Regions from separate parts of the Mesorhizobium sp. M0040 genome, predicted to be linked through region 1. Evidence: predicted binding sites of a transcription regulator. Region 1 holds the regulator's gene; the other holds the start of a gene.
The links. The regulator PhoB, encoded in region 1, activates phosphate uptake and scavenging genes when phosphate is short. The targets are predictions, from matches to a motif close to TGTCATNNANCTGTCAT.

Region 2: a site for PhoB is predicted at 5,041-5,057, ahead of NKJ91_RS27830 (alkaline phosphatase D family protein). Genes of this name have one in related genera too.

Annotation. Positions count from the first base shown of each region.
Region 1 is NZ_JAMYVA010000046.1:26,020-33,323, forward strand. Features, by position in the region: gene pstA (phosphate ABC transporter permease PstA) at 1-450, shown strand, start outside; gene pstB (phosphate ABC transporter ATP-binding protein PstB) at 447-1,250, shown strand; gene phoU (phosphate signaling complex protein PhoU) at 1,283-1,990, shown strand; gene phoB (phosphate regulon transcriptional regulator PhoB) at 2,007-2,696, shown strand; gene NKJ91_RS27075 (ROK family protein) at 2,706-3,950, opposite strand; gene xylF (D-xylose ABC transporter substrate-binding protein) at 4,237-5,277, shown strand; gene NKJ91_RS27085 (sugar ABC transporter permease) at 5,420-6,784, shown strand; gene NKJ91_RS27090 (ATP-binding cassette domain-containing protein) at 6,862-7,304, shown strand, end outside.
Region 2 is NZ_JAMYVA010000050.1:5,892-13,195, forward strand. Features, by position in the region: gene NKJ91_RS27810 (DUF1062 domain-containing protein) at 139-765, shown strand; gene NKJ91_RS27815 (hypothetical protein) at 812-1,021, opposite strand; gene typA (translational GTPase TypA) at 1,038-2,867, opposite strand; gene NKJ91_RS27825 (hypothetical protein) at 3,066-3,347, shown strand; gene NKJ91_RS27830 (alkaline phosphatase D family protein) at 3,394-4,968, opposite strand; gene NKJ91_RS27835 (MFS transporter) at 5,246-6,529, opposite strand; gene NKJ91_RS27840 (TetR/AcrR family transcriptional regulator) at 6,612-7,217, shown strand.

The sequences.
Region 1 (7,304 bases):
ATGGGACATTTCTCGGCCATTGCCGGCGCCGTTGCGCTTGCCATCCTGGTCATTCCGGTGGTCGTGCGCACCACTGAAGACATGCTCAACCTGGTGCCGAACGCGTTGCGTGAAGCCGGTGCCGCGATCGGCGCGCCACGCTGGGTGGTGATCCGTTCGGTCGCCTACCGCGCCGCATTGTCCGGCATCGTCACCGGCATATTGCTGGCGATAGCACGCATTTCCGGCGAGACGGCGCCGCTGCTCTTCACCGCGCTCAACAACCAGTTCTGGAGCAGCAATATCAACGCGCCGATGGCCAGCCTGCCGGTGACCATCTTCCAGTTCGCTCTCAGCCCTTACGAGGAATGGCAGCAACTGGCGTGGACCGGCGCACTCATAATCACCCTGACGGTTCTGGGCTTGAGCATCCTCGCCCGCAGCCTTACCGGACGCAGAGAGGACAGATGACACAGATGTTGTCCCCAGACATGACGATGGCCGAAACGGTCGCCGAGAAGACGAAGATCGAGGTCAAGAATCTCAACTTCTACTACGGCCAGAGCAAGGCGCTGAAGGACATCAGCCTGTCTCTGCCTGAGCGCAGTGTCACGGCCTTCATCGGCCCTTCGGGCTGCGGGAAATCGACGCTGCTGCGTGTGTTCAACCGCATCTATGAGCTCTACCCAAAACAGACGGCCGAGGGCCAGGTGCTGCTCGACGGCAAGAACATTCTCGACCGGTCGCAGGATCTCAACCTCCTCAGGACCAAGATCGGCATGGTGTTCCAGAAGCCGACGCCGTTCCCGATGTCGATCTACGAGAACATCGCCTTCGGCGTCAGGCTCTACGAGAACCTCGGCAAGTCCGAGATGGACGGCCGCGTCGAACAGGCGTTGAAGCGCGCCGCGCTGTGGAGCGAGGTCAAGGACAAGCTCAACGCCAGCGGCTTGAGCCTGTCCGGCGGCCAGCAGCAGCGGCTCTGTATCGCCCGCACCGTGGCCGTGAAGCCGGAAGTCATTCTGCTCGACGAACCGGCTTCGGCCCTCGACCCGCTGTCGACTGCCAAGATCGAGGAACTGATCGACGAATTGCAAGCCGACTACACGATCGTCATCGTCACCCACAACATGCAGCAGGCGGCGCGCGTGTCGCGCCAGACCGCCTTCATGTATCTGGGTGAACTGGTCGAGTTCGACCGGACCGAGAAGATCTTCACGTCGCCCCGCGAGAAGCGCACGCAGGACTACATCACCGGCCGCTTCGGCTGAGCCGTTCCGATCATGCATATGAGGACAGGACCATGGGCGAACACACAGTCGCTTCTTTCGACGAGGATCTCGAGCAGATCAGCAAGCTGATCCGCGACATGGCCGACCTCGCCGGTTCGATGGTCGGCGGGGCGACCAAGGCCCTGTTGAATTCCGACAACGTGCTGGCGCAACGCGTCGTTTCCGACGACGCCATCATGGATGCGCGTCAACGCGAACTGGACGACCGCGCCATCACCCTGATCGCCAAACGCCAGCCGATGGCCCACGATCTTCGCCATGTGGTCGGAGCGATCCGCATGGCGGGCGACCTCGAACGCATCGGCGACCTTGCCAAGAATATCGCCAAGCGCGTGAGTGCGGTCGGCCTCAGCGCCACGCCGCGGGACCTGTCGCATTCCATCGACGCGATGGCGCAGCTGGTTCTCATCCAGGTGCAGGGTGTCATCGAGGAATATGCTGCAGGCGATGCGGCCGCGTTGGCCAAGCTGCGTGCCGCCGACGAGCGCATCGACGTCAAATACACGTCCGTGTTCCGCGAGCTCTTGACCTACATGATGGAAGATCCGCGCAACATCACCGCTTGCACGCACCTGCTGTTCTGCGCCAAGAATCTGGAGCGGATCGGCGACCATGTCACCAACATCGCCGAAAATGCGTATTATGTGCTGACCGGCGAGCAATTGCCGGTCAATCGTCCGAAGCAGGACGAAACGACAATGTCCGCACCGGTGACATGATGGGGGTGCCCAGCCGATGATCGCACCACGCATAATGGTGGTGGAGGACGAGGAGCCGTTGGGTGTGCTGCTCCGCTACAATCTCGAATCCGAAGGCTACCAGGTCGAGGTGGTGACACGCGGCGACGAAGCCGAGATCCGTTTGCAGGAGAATGTGCCCGACCTTTTGGTGCTCGACTGGATGATACCAGCGGTTTCCGGCATCGAGCTCTGTCGTCGGTTGCGGGTGCGCCCCGAAACCGAGCGGCTGCCGATCATCATGCTGACCGCGCGCGGCGAGGAGAGCGACCGGGTGCGCGGTCTTTCGACCGGCGCCGACGACTATCTGGTCAAACCGTTTTCGACACCGGAATTCATGGCCAGGGTCAAGGCGCTGCTGCGGCGCGCCAAGCCGGAAGTGCTGTCCAGCGTGCTGAAGGTCGGCGACATCGTGCTCGATCGCGAATCGCACAGGGTCTATCGCAAGAAGAGCGAAATCAGGCTCGGGCCGACCGAATTCCGGCTGCTCGAGTTCATGATGCGGCATCCGGGCCGTGTCTTCTCGCGCAGCCAGTTACTCGATAATGTCTGGGGCGAGACAATCTACATCGACGAACGCACCGTCGACGTGCATGTCGGGCGGCTGCGCAAAGCCGTCAACAACGGCCGGATGCCGGATGTCATCCGCACCATCCGCGGTGCCGGCTATGCGATCAGGGAAGATTGACCCGCCTGGTCAGGCTACGTTCTTTCTGACGCTGGGCCTCATTTGCGCGCCCGGCGCGAAAATCTCCTGGTCGACGAAGCTTAACGCCCGCATCGCGCAGCCTTCGCGGATCAGCGGCAATTCGTTCGGCTCTGTATCGAAGGAGATCGAGCCTGAATGCTGGCCGCCGGCGGTCTGGGCGATTGCCTTCCGCAAGGCCGGCTCGATCAGATCGAAGGCGGCGGCACTGGCGCCGACCATCGCGACCGGTGCCGGATCGATCAGCGCGAACAGCGAGCCGAGACCGAAACCCAGCGCCTCGCCGGCCTTGCGGTAGGCCTCGCGTTCCGGCCCATCTTTCTCGCGCGCCCGGGCCGCCAGTGCTCGCATGTCGGCGTCGCTGACGTCGGCGACCGGTTCGCTGTCGTCGCTCATCTGCCTGGCGTTGCGCCAGATGGCGTAGTTGCCGGCATAGGCCTCGATGCAGCCGCGCCGCCCGCAACGGCAGAGCGCGCCGCCCGGACGATGGATCATGTGGCCAAATTCGCCGCCCGAGGAATGCGTCCCGGTGAACAGTTCGCCCTTCAGCACCAGCCCCATGCCGATGCCATGCGAAAGCAGGATGGCGATGAAATCGTCGCGATACCGATCCGGATTGCGCCAGCGCAAAGCCACCGCCATCATGTTGCAGTCGTTCTCCACCGTTGCCGGGATGCCGAATTCGTCCTCCAGCATGTCGGCAAAGGCGATGTCGGTCTGCGGCGTGATCGGCGACCACAGCATGGCGCGTGCAGGGGAGTCGGTAATGCCCTGAATCGCCAGGGCGATGCGGGCGACACAGCGGACGTCAAGGTCTGGATCCTGTAGCCGGCGCCGGACGATGGCCATGCATTCACGGATCAGCTCGTCGCGCGGCATGGTCAGCGTGTCCAGCCGGCGCTGTTCCTCGGCGACCACCTGTCCCGTATAGTCGATAATGGCGGCCGACAGGAAATTCAGCGACAACACCACGGTCAACACCGCCGCCGCTTCCGGGTTGAGGGCGAGGCCGACCTGCGGACGACCGCGTTTCAACGAAACGGGCTCACTTGCCTTGCTCTCGGCGAGGATGCCTTCCCGTATCAGGTCGGAAGAGATCGCCGATATGGTCGAATGACTGAGGCCGGTGGTAGCTGCGATCTCAGTACGCGATGGCTGGCCGGCCCGGCGCACCGCCGAGATCACCATCGCCCGGTTGCGCCGGCGCAAATCGTCATGGCGGATTCCGACCGACATTGTTTTGCTTTCCTCCCGGTTGCCGCGGCCGCTCATGAACCGGAAGCCGTCGGTAATGTCCGACAAATAGTGTCGGATGCAGGCAAATAGTGTCAGATGCAGGTGGCGCTGTCATCGTTTATTCCGACGCTCGAAAAAACTCGCAGAGTCATCAAAATCCATCAGAATCGATGTTGACAGCAGCCGGAGATCGGGCCAGTATTTTTTCGAGGCTCGAAAAAATTAGAGCTTCTAAGCTGGTCTTTGAGCCAATTGGTCACGCCGTACGCGGCGCAGGGAGGATATGATGAAGAAATTCACGACCGCCATTCTGGCGGGTGTCGCCATGACGCTGGCGCTGGCGTCGGTGGCGCAGGCTAAAGACAAGGTCATCGGCGTTTCCTGGTCGAACTTCCAGGAAGAGCGCTGGAAGACCGACGAGGCCGCAATGAAGGCGGCCATCGAGGCCGCAGGCGACAAGTATATTTCCGCCGACGCACAGTCCAACCCCGGCAAGCAGCTCACCGACGTCGAGAGCCTGATCTCGCAGGGCGCCAGCGCACTGATCATCCTGGCGCAGGACGCCTCGGCCATCGGGCCGGCCGTGCAGAAGGCACTGGACGAAGGCATCCCGGTCGTCGGCTATGACCGGCTGATCGAGAACAAGGACGTGTTCTATCTGACCTTCGACAACAAGGAAGTCGGCCGCATGCAGGCCCGCGAAGTCTTCAAGGTGAAGCCGGAAGGCAACTACGTCTTCATCAAGGGTTCGGGTTCCGATCCGAATGCCGATTTCCTGTTTGCCGGTTCGATGGAGGTGCTGAAGGAGGCCATCGACGGCAGCAAGATCAAGAATGTCGGCGAGGCCTATACGGACGGCTGGCTGCCGGCCAACGCTCAGAAGAACATGGAACAGTTCCTGACCGCCAACGACAACAAGGTCGATGCCGTGGTCGCCGCTAATGACGGCACTGCCGGCGGCGTCGTCGCCGCGCTGACAGCGCAAGGGCTGGCCGGATCGGTTCCGGTTTCGGGCCAGGACGGCGACCACGCCGCGCTGAACCGCATCGCGCTCGGCACACAGACCGTGTCGGTGTGGAAGGATGCGCGCGAGCTCGGCAAGAATGCCGCCGAGATCGCCTCGCAACTGGCCGACGGCAAGCAGATGACCGACATTGCCCGCGTGAAGGATTTCACCACGCCCGGCGGCAATACCGTCAAGTCGCTGTTCCTGACCCCGGTCGCCATCACCAAGGACAACCTCAACGTCGTCATCGACGCCGGCTGGATCAAGAAAGAAGAGGTCTGCGCCGGCGTGACGGCTGGCACTGTTGCAGTCTGCAACTGAGCCGACGTTTCCGAGAAGTCCGAACGCCGCGGCCGCTCGCCGCGGCGTTTTTTCAACAAGAGTTGTTTTTCCGCTTCCGGCGGATAACTTCTAGGCTGCTTCCGGCATCCGCGGCAGACGGCAACCCGGCGGGAGAAACATCATGACCGACACGACGTCCAACACGCCGGTCGACAGCACGGCAGACCGGGCACGGGAATCCGAGCTCGGCATCGTTGCCCGATTTCTCAAGGCAACCGAACTCGACACGCGCATGCTCGGCATGGTCGGCGCGCTGCTGGTCATCTGGGTCGGCCTGCATGTCATTTCTAGCGTACGGCTCGGCGTCAATCCGTTCGACTTCGACAGCCGGACCTTCCTGACGCCACGCAATCTCTGGAACCTGTCGGTACAGACTTCGGCCGTGGCCATAATGGCCGCCGGAATGGTGCTGGTTATCGTCATGCGCAATATCGACCTGTCGGTCGGCTCCGCCGAAGGCCTGATCGGCGTGGTCATGGGTTTTGCGCAGGTGCATTTCCTGGTGCGAATGGTCGGTCTGCAATTAGGCAACCCCTGGATCTGGATCCTGGCGCTGGCCATCGGCCTGGCGCTTGGCCTTCTGATCGGAGCGTTCCAGGGATACATCATCGCTTATCTCGAGGTGCCGGCCTTCATCGTGACGCTGGGCGGCCTTCTGGTCTGGCGGGGTGCCGCATGGTGGGTCGCCAGTGGGCAGACGATTGCGCCGCTTGATGCCACTTTCCAGCTGATGGGCGGCGGACCGACGGGTTCGATCGGTGCGCGATGGAGCTGGATCGTCGGAATTGTCGCGTGCCTGGCGGTTGTGTTCATGCTGCTCAACGGGCGGGTGCAGCGCAAGCGGTTCCGCTTCCCGTTACGCCCGATCTGGGCCGAGACGTTCCTCGGGGCCGTCACTTGCCTTGTCATCACGGGCGCCATATGGCTTGCCAATTCCTATCCTTGGCCGGTCGGCATCGTGAACAGATATGCGGCGGCCAACAATATAACCGTTCCCGAAGGCGGGCTGTTCATCGCCCATGGCATCGCCATACCCGTGCTGATGGCTGTAGCCGTAGGGCTGATCATGACCTTCATCGCCAAGCGTACCCGTTTCGGCCGCTATGTCTTCGCCATCGGCGGCAATCCGGAAGCAGCCAACCTTGCCGGTATCAACACGCGCTGGGTGACCATGAAGGTGTTCATGATCATGGGCGTGCTGGCGACGATCGCCGCAGCGATCTCGTCAGCCAGGCAGAACTCGTCGACCAATGCGCTGGGCACGCTGGACGAGCTCCTGGTCATCGCGGCGGCGGTGATCGGCGGCACGTCGCTCGCTGGCGGCTCCGGCACAGTGCTCGGCGCCATGCTCGGCGCGCTTTTGATGCAGTCGCTGCAGTCCGGCATGGTGCTGCTCGGCATCGATTCGCCGCTGCAGAGCATCGTTGTCGGAGCCGTGCTGGTGGTCGCGGTGTGGCTCGATACCGTCTATCGCAAACGGGTCTGAGCATGATCCCGCAAGGTGGAAACCGGTTTTCGTACAACTTGATGCTCAAGCAGGATCTATAGGGAGGAAGGACGAGCATGGCAGACAAAACCGCTCCCACGCCGCTGATCGACATGCGCAACATCTCCATCGCTTTCGGCGGCATTCGCGCCGTCGACGATGCCTCTGTCGACCTTTTCCCGGGCGAGGTGATGGCTTTGCTCGGTCACAACGGTGCCGGCAAATCGACGTTGATAAAAATCCTGTCCGGCGCCTACAAGCGCGATGCGGGCCAGATTTTCGTCAACGGCGAGGAGGCTTCGATCTCCAATCCCCGCGACGCCAAGAAGTACGGCATCGAGACGATCTACCAGACGCTGGCGCTGGCCGACAATGTCGATGCGGCCGCCAACCTGTTTCTCGGCCGCGAGCTGATGACCGGCTGGGGTACGCTCGACGACGTCGCCATGGAGGCCGAGGCGCGCAAGGTGATGGGCAGGCTCAATCCGCGTTTCCAACGCTTCAAGGAGCCGGTGGTAAA
Region 2 (7,304 bases), on a different contig from region 1:
GCACTGCTGAACCGCTGTCGCGCATAACCACCCGCGACACCTGATTTCCAACTGCCGCAGTCTTTCGCCACGCCGTGCCCGCAAGGGTTCTCGATATCGCCGATCTGACGAACTTCCCGACGGGAAGGGCTTTTCGGCATGCCTTCGATACTGCGTATCCGCTGGGCGATCACACCCAAGACCGCACCTCGACCTCACCTCAACTGCAATCGCTGCGGCGGCCTGAAAGCCTATCGCTGCAGCGGCAAATTCCGGGTCAATGCCAACGGCAAGCGCATTGACGCCTGGTTGATCTACCGCTGCATCGACTGCGACAATTCCTGGAATTTCGGCATTCTGGAGCGCTGCAGCCGCCGCGATATCGAACCGACAATATTGCAGGCGCTCGAAAGCAATGATCCGGTCCTGGCGCGGCGCCATGCTTTCGATGTTGCCGCATTGCGAAGCAGGATCGGGCGCGTCGAGGAGTTTCCCGAAGCCATCGTTCATAAGCAGGTGCTCGGGGACAGGCCGGAAAATACCAGCGCTCTCGAACTTCAGCTCTGGCTCGAAATGCCGACAACGCTGCGGCTCGACCGGTTGCTGGCCAGCGAACTCGGTGTCCCGCGATCGCGGCTACAGGTTTGGGAAGAGAAGCGATTGCTGGTGGTTGGTCCGGACGGGGCCAAAGCCTTGCGCCGTCCGGCGCGGGCGGGAACGGCGATCCGGATCCACCTGTCTGGCGAACCAGACCGGGACGAAATCATTTCGGCTGCAGGTGGATGAGGCGACGGCAAGGGAATCCGTAATCAGAGACAGTTACGGCCAGGGGTCAGTCGCCCTCTTTGGAGGCCGAGCCAATCAAACCCTTGGCCGCATCGAGATCGCTGTCGGCGACTTGCACATGGATCAAGCCAAGCCTGCCCGTGTCGAGAAGATAATTCGCGAGAGCATAAATTCCATACGCGTCGAGCATCGACACGCAAACTTCGGCCTCGGGTCGATTGTCGTATATGCCAGCCGTGACGAGTTTACCGCTCATTGCGCGGTATTGCCCTTTATGCCGCGCCGACCACTTTCGCCGACTTCTCAAAACGCTTGCGCTCGTTCGGATCGAGATAGAGCTTGCGCAGGCGGATGGTCTTCGGCGTCACTTCGACCAGCTCGTCGTCCTGGATCCAGGCCAGCGCGCGTTCCAGCGTCATGCGGATCGGCGGTGTCAGCTTCACCGCCTCGTCCTTGCCGGCGGCGCGGATGTTGGTCAGCTTCTTGCCCTTGAGCACGTTGACTTCGAGGTCGTTGTCCCTGGAATGGATGCCGATGATCATGCCCTGATAGACCTTGACGCCGGGGTCGATGACCATCGGGCCGCGGTCTTCCAGGTTCCACATGGCGTACGCCACCGATTCACCCTGTTCATTGGAGATCAGCACGCCGTTGGTACGGCCCGGCAGCTCACCCTTGTAAGGTTCATAGGCATGGAACAGCCGGTTCATCACAGCGGTGCCGCGCGTGTCGGTCAACAGTTCCGACTGGTAGCCGATCAGGCCGCGCGTCGGTGCGTGAAAGACGATGCGCTGGCGATTGCCGCCCGAAGGGCGAAGCTCGACCATCTCGGCCTTGCGCTCCGACATCTTCTGCACGACGACGCCGGCATGCTCCTCGTCGACGTCGATGACGACTTCCTCGACCGGCTCCAGCAATTCGCCGCTGTCGCCCTTCTGCATGACGACGCGCGGCCGCGACACGGCGATCTCAAAACCTTCGCGGCGCATCGTCTCGATCAGCACGGCCAGCTGCAATTCGCCGCGGCCGGAGACGAAGAACGAATCCTTGTCCGGCGATTCCTCGATCTTCAGCGCGACATTGCCTTCGGCCTCGCGCAGCAGGCGGTCGCGGATGACGCGGCTGGTCACCTTGTCGCCTTCGGTGCCGGCCAGCGGGGAATCATTGACCAGGAACGACATCGTCACGGTCGGCGGATCGATCGGCTGCGCATGCAGCGGTTCCGTCACCGACGGGTCGCAGAACGTGTCGGCGACGGTGCCCTTCGACAGACCGGCAATAGCGACGATGTCGCCCGCCTGCGCCTCGTCGATGGGCTGGCGCTCGAGCCCGCGGAAAGCGAGGATCTTCGAGATTCGGCCGGTTTCGACCTGGGTGCCGTCATGGTGCAGCACCTTGACCGCCTGGTTGGATTTCAGCGTGCCGGATTCGATACGGCCGGTGATGATGCGGCCGAGGAACGGATTGGCTTCCAGGATGGTACCGATCATGCGGAACGGGCCGGGATGAACGGTCGGCGCCGGCACGTGCTTGATGACGAGGTCGAACAGCGGCGCCAGAGCCTGGTCCTTCGGACCTTCGGGGTTTTCCGAAACCCAGCCGTCGCGGCCTGAACCATAAAGGATAGGGAAGTCGAGCTGCTCGTCGGTAGCGTCAAGTGCTGCAAAAAGATCGAACACCTCGTTGACCACTTCGACGTGGCGGGCATCTGGCCGGTCGATCTTGTTGATGACGACGATCGGCTTCAGTCCAACCTTGAGTGCCTTGCCGACCACGAATTTGGTCTGCGGCATCGGCCCCTCTGCGGCGTCGACCAGCACGATGGCCGAATCCACCATCGACAGAATGCGCTCGACCTCGCCGCCGAAGTCGGCGTGGCCGGGCGTGTCGACGATGTTGATTCGGGTGTCCTTCCAGTCGACCGAGGTCGCCTTGGCCAGGATGGTGATGCCGCGTTCCTTTTCGAGGTCGTTCGAATCCATGGCGCGCTCGGCGACGCGCTGGTTGTCGCGGAACGAGCCGGACTGTTTCAGAAGCTGGTCGACGAGGGTGGTTTTTCCATGGTCGACGTGCGCGATGATCGCGATATTGCGGATTTTCATGTTTCGGTCTCGGGAGCGTTGCAGGCAGCAGGCCAAAAGGCGCTGCCTCTTTCGGTTGGGCGGCTCATACAGGGTTTTTCGCAATTGCGAAAGAGGAGGCGAGCCACCAAATAAAGTCACCAAATCTTAAATGTCTTGGTGTGAAGTGGAATTATTAACCAAGGCGGAACCTTTCATGGTCCGGACAGTTCGAATTTCATGATCGAGATAGGCATCAAACTCCGGCCGATTTTGGCATGTACCGCGCTCGCCGTCCTCCTCGCGGCCGGCGCGGCGCAGTCGGCGGCGTCGTTCAAGGAGACGCGGTCTGCTTTGCCGTCCGACAAGCCGTCGGCGGAGCAGCTTTTTGCCGATGCTCCCGATGGCGTCGATCCGGTGGTGACCGGGCCGGTCAGCGCCGCCTTCAAGCAGCGGCAGCAAAATGCCGGATGCGACAGCGCCGTCTGGCCCAACATTCCCGTCGTCTGCTATCCCGATTGATATACGTCCTACCCTCGGGCTGGCCCGAGGGTAGTGACGCCGTCGCTCACGCCGACCGCACCGGATCGAGCGTGACCTTGTAGAGTTCGCTGTCGTCGCGATCCATCAGCCGCACCGTCAACTGCTCGGTGGCGCCCTCGATTTCGACGAGCCCGAAGAACTGCAGGCCGGCCGAAGGCGCCAGGTTTTGACCCTGTTCGGCAGTTGGTGCCTTTATGAACTTCAGCTCCGGGCCGAATGTCATATCGAAACCATTAGGCCCGAACGTGCCGGAATGGATCGGACCCGAAACGAATTCCCAAAACGGATTGAAGTCCTGGAACTGCGCCTTGTCCGGATTGTAGTAATGCGCGGCTGTGTAATGCACGTCTGCGGTGAGCCAGACAGTGTTGCTGATACCCGCATTCTTTATATAGCGAAGAAGGTCGGCAATTTCCAGTTCACGCCCTTTGGCCGGGCCATTGTCGCCATTGCTGACCGCCTCGGCCCCTACCTTCTTGGTGCCGTCGTTCCAGACGACGAGGCCGAGCGGCATGTCGGCGGCGATGATTTTCCAGGTTGCGTTGGAATTCGCCAGTTCACGCTTCAGCCACTTGATCTGCTGTTCACCGAGGATGCGCGATTGCGGCGTCATCGTCTCCTGCATATCCGGACCGTTGGGGCCGCGGTAGGAACGCATGTCGAGGAAGAACACGTCGAGCAGCGGACCATAGGCGATCTTGCGGTAGACGCGGCCGGGCTCCGACGGCTCGTAACGGATCGTCGTCATTTCGTGGAAGGCGCGCGCCGCACGTGCCGCCAGCACATGGATGGATTTTTCAGTGTAGCGATCGTCGGCGCTCAGGTCCTTCGAGTCCGACCAGTTGTTCAGCACCTCGTGGTCATCCCACTGATAGAAGGTCGGACAGATGGCGCTGAGCGCCAGCACATGCCTGTCCATCATGTTGTATTTCCACTGCGCCCGGTATTCGTCCAGCGTCTCGGCAACCTTGCGCTTCTCGTCGATCAGCACTTTGTTTTTCCACTTGCCGCCGTTGGGCAGGTCGACCTCGTCCTTCATCGCACCATCGGCATAGATCGTATCGCCCGAATGCAGGAAGAAGTCGGGCGCGTGCTTGGCAATGGTGGCGTAGGTCTTCATGCCGGTCTCGTCGATGCCCCAGCCTTGGCCGGCGGTGTCGCCCGACCAGGCAAAGCGAATGTCGCGCTTCGAGGCAGGTGCCGTGCGGAAGCGGCCGACGACCGGCTCGGAAACGGCGTTGATGTCGGCAAGATCGGCCGCGACCATGCGGTAGAAGATGTCCTGGTCGGAGGCGAGATCGGTAAGCAGCCGCTTCACGGTATAATCGCTGGCCGGCGAGGTATCGAGCGGCGCCAGGCGGACGGCATTGGTGAAGCTTTCGGTCGGCGACACCTCGAACATGACGCGCGACGGCCGGTCGGTGCGTGTCCAGACCATGCCGCTGGTGGCGTCGACGTCGCCGGACTGGATGCCATGGGTGAACGCCGGGCGCTGATTGGCGCGCGAGTAATAGGGAAGGGCGAGGCCCGAGGCGCCGACCAGGCCAACGGCGCTGGCCGACGTGACGAAAGCGCGCCGCGTCATCGATATCTTGTTCATGGCTGTCTCCTGGATGGCATTGAACGTCGCCGCCAAGCTCCAGCTTCAATGTTTCAGGCACATTTCGAAACGATGAAGGTTTGATAACAGTGAACAGGCTGGCGAATCTCCCTCCTTGAGGGGGAGATGTCGCCGAAGGCGACAGAAGGGGGTCGTCTCGCATGGAGCACCGACCTCTTGTGCCTGCGATAAGGGGCCGAGCCCGGTTGGACCGCCCCCATCAGGCTGCTTCGCGGCCATCTCCCCGTCGGGGAGATTAGCGCTCAGCCGTCGCAGCTCAAGCCGGCTGCGGTTCCGGATCAAACGCCGGGCGGCTGGTGTTGATCAGCAGCGAGATGCAGGCGGCGGCTATTGCCGTCATGCCGGCGATCAGGAAGGCAAGCTGATAGTTGCCCTGAAGCTCACGCATGGTGCCACCGAAGGCAGCGGCGGTTGCCGCACCCACCTGATGGCCGGCGACGATCCAGCCGAAGACGATCGGCCCGCTGCGGTCGCCGAACGCCTCGTTGGAAAGCCTGAGCGTCGGCGGCACCGTGGCGATCCAGTCCAGTCCGTAAAACACCGCGAAGATGATCAGGCTGGTCGCCGAGAAGCCGGAATAGGGCAAATAGATCAGCGACAGGCCGCGAATACCGTAATAGACGCCGAGCAGCTTGCGCGGGTCGAAACGGTCGGTAAGCCAGCCCGACAGCGTCGTGCCGATAAGATCGAAGATGCCCATCATCGAGAGCAGGCCTGCAGCCTGCACTTCGCCGATGCCCATATCGCCGCAAAAGGCGATCAGGTGCGTGCCGACCAACCCGTTGGTGGTGAAGCCGCAAACGAAGAAGGTGGCGAACAGATACCAAAAGACGCGCGTGCCGGCGGCGCGGCGCAGCGTGCTCATCGTATGCGCGAGGAAATTGCCTTGCGCGGCAGGTGGTGACGGCGGCACGTCGTCGAGCTCGGCGCCATAGCGCACCATGCCGATGGAGGCCGGCCGCTCCGGCACCAGCAGCCAGACCAGCGGCAGCAGGCAGGCGGTGGCAACCGAGACCGCGATGACAACCGGCCTCCAGCCGCCCGACTGGGCGAGCGAGGCGAGCAGCGGCAGGAAGACCAGCAGCCCGGTGGCACTGGACGCCGACATCAGTCCCATCACCAAGCCGCGATTGGTCTTGAACCAGCGGTTGACGATGGTCGCGCCGAGCACGGTGGCGACGGCGCCCGAGCTGACGCCGGAAAACACGCCCCAGGTGAGGAGCAGATGCCACGGTTTGGTCATCAACAGGCTGAGCGCGGTCGATCCCGACATCAATAGCAGCGCGGCAAGCAAGGTGCGGCGCAGCCCGATCCGCTCCATCAGCGCCGCGGCAAACGGCCCGGTCAGGCCATAGAGGAAGATGCCGGTGGCCGCCGCCAGCGACACCACGTCGCGCCGCCAGCCGAAACTGTTCTCCAGCGGCAGCATCATGACCGCCGGCGCCGAACGCAGGCCCGCTGCGATCAGCAGGCAGAGGAAGATGACGGCGACCACGACGAAAGCGTAGCGCTGGCCAAACGGGCGGGATTGAGCTATCATGTTACTGACCGGTACGTTGCAGGAGCGCGAAACATACGTACCGACCGGTAACATTGTCAACCAGCTAACCGGCAGACCAGGCATGAAAAGCATTGAACCAACGATCAAGGCGAATGACGCACCGCCGCCTCGCGCCGCCGAACGGATTCTCCAGGTGGCGCGAGACCTGTTCTACCGGCAAGGCATCAGGGCGATCGGCGTCGACGAGATCGTGCGGCGTGCCGGCGTCACCAAGCCCAGCCTCTACCGCAGCTTTCCGTCCAAGGACGAGCTGGCCGCATCCTACCTCCGGCACTATGACCTCGAATTCTGGGAGCGTTTCGACGAGGCGGTGGATGCCCATCCCGGCGATCCGCGCGCGCAGATCGTCGCTTTCCTAACGCGCGTCGGCAAGCGCACGCAAAGGCCCGATTATCGCGGCTGCGGCATGACCAATGCCGCGGTCGAATATCCCGAACCTGGCCATCCGGCCCGCGTCGTGAGCGAAGCCAACAAGCAGGAATTGCGCCGCCGCCTGCGTGCCATGGCGGCGGCGATGGGCGCCGGCGACGCCGAGACGCTGGGCGACGGGCTGCTGCTCCTGATCGAGGGCGCCTATATCAGCGGCCAGCTGTTCGGTGCCGGCGGGCCGGCGCAGTCGGTGGCCCGCAACGCCGATCTTCTGATAGAGGCAAGTTTGAAGAAATAGTGTTCCGTTTTACCAGACCACTGTGCGCAGCCTGACTTCCTCTAGGCTGCTGCTAAATTTGACGGTACGCTGCGCCCCCCGAACTGA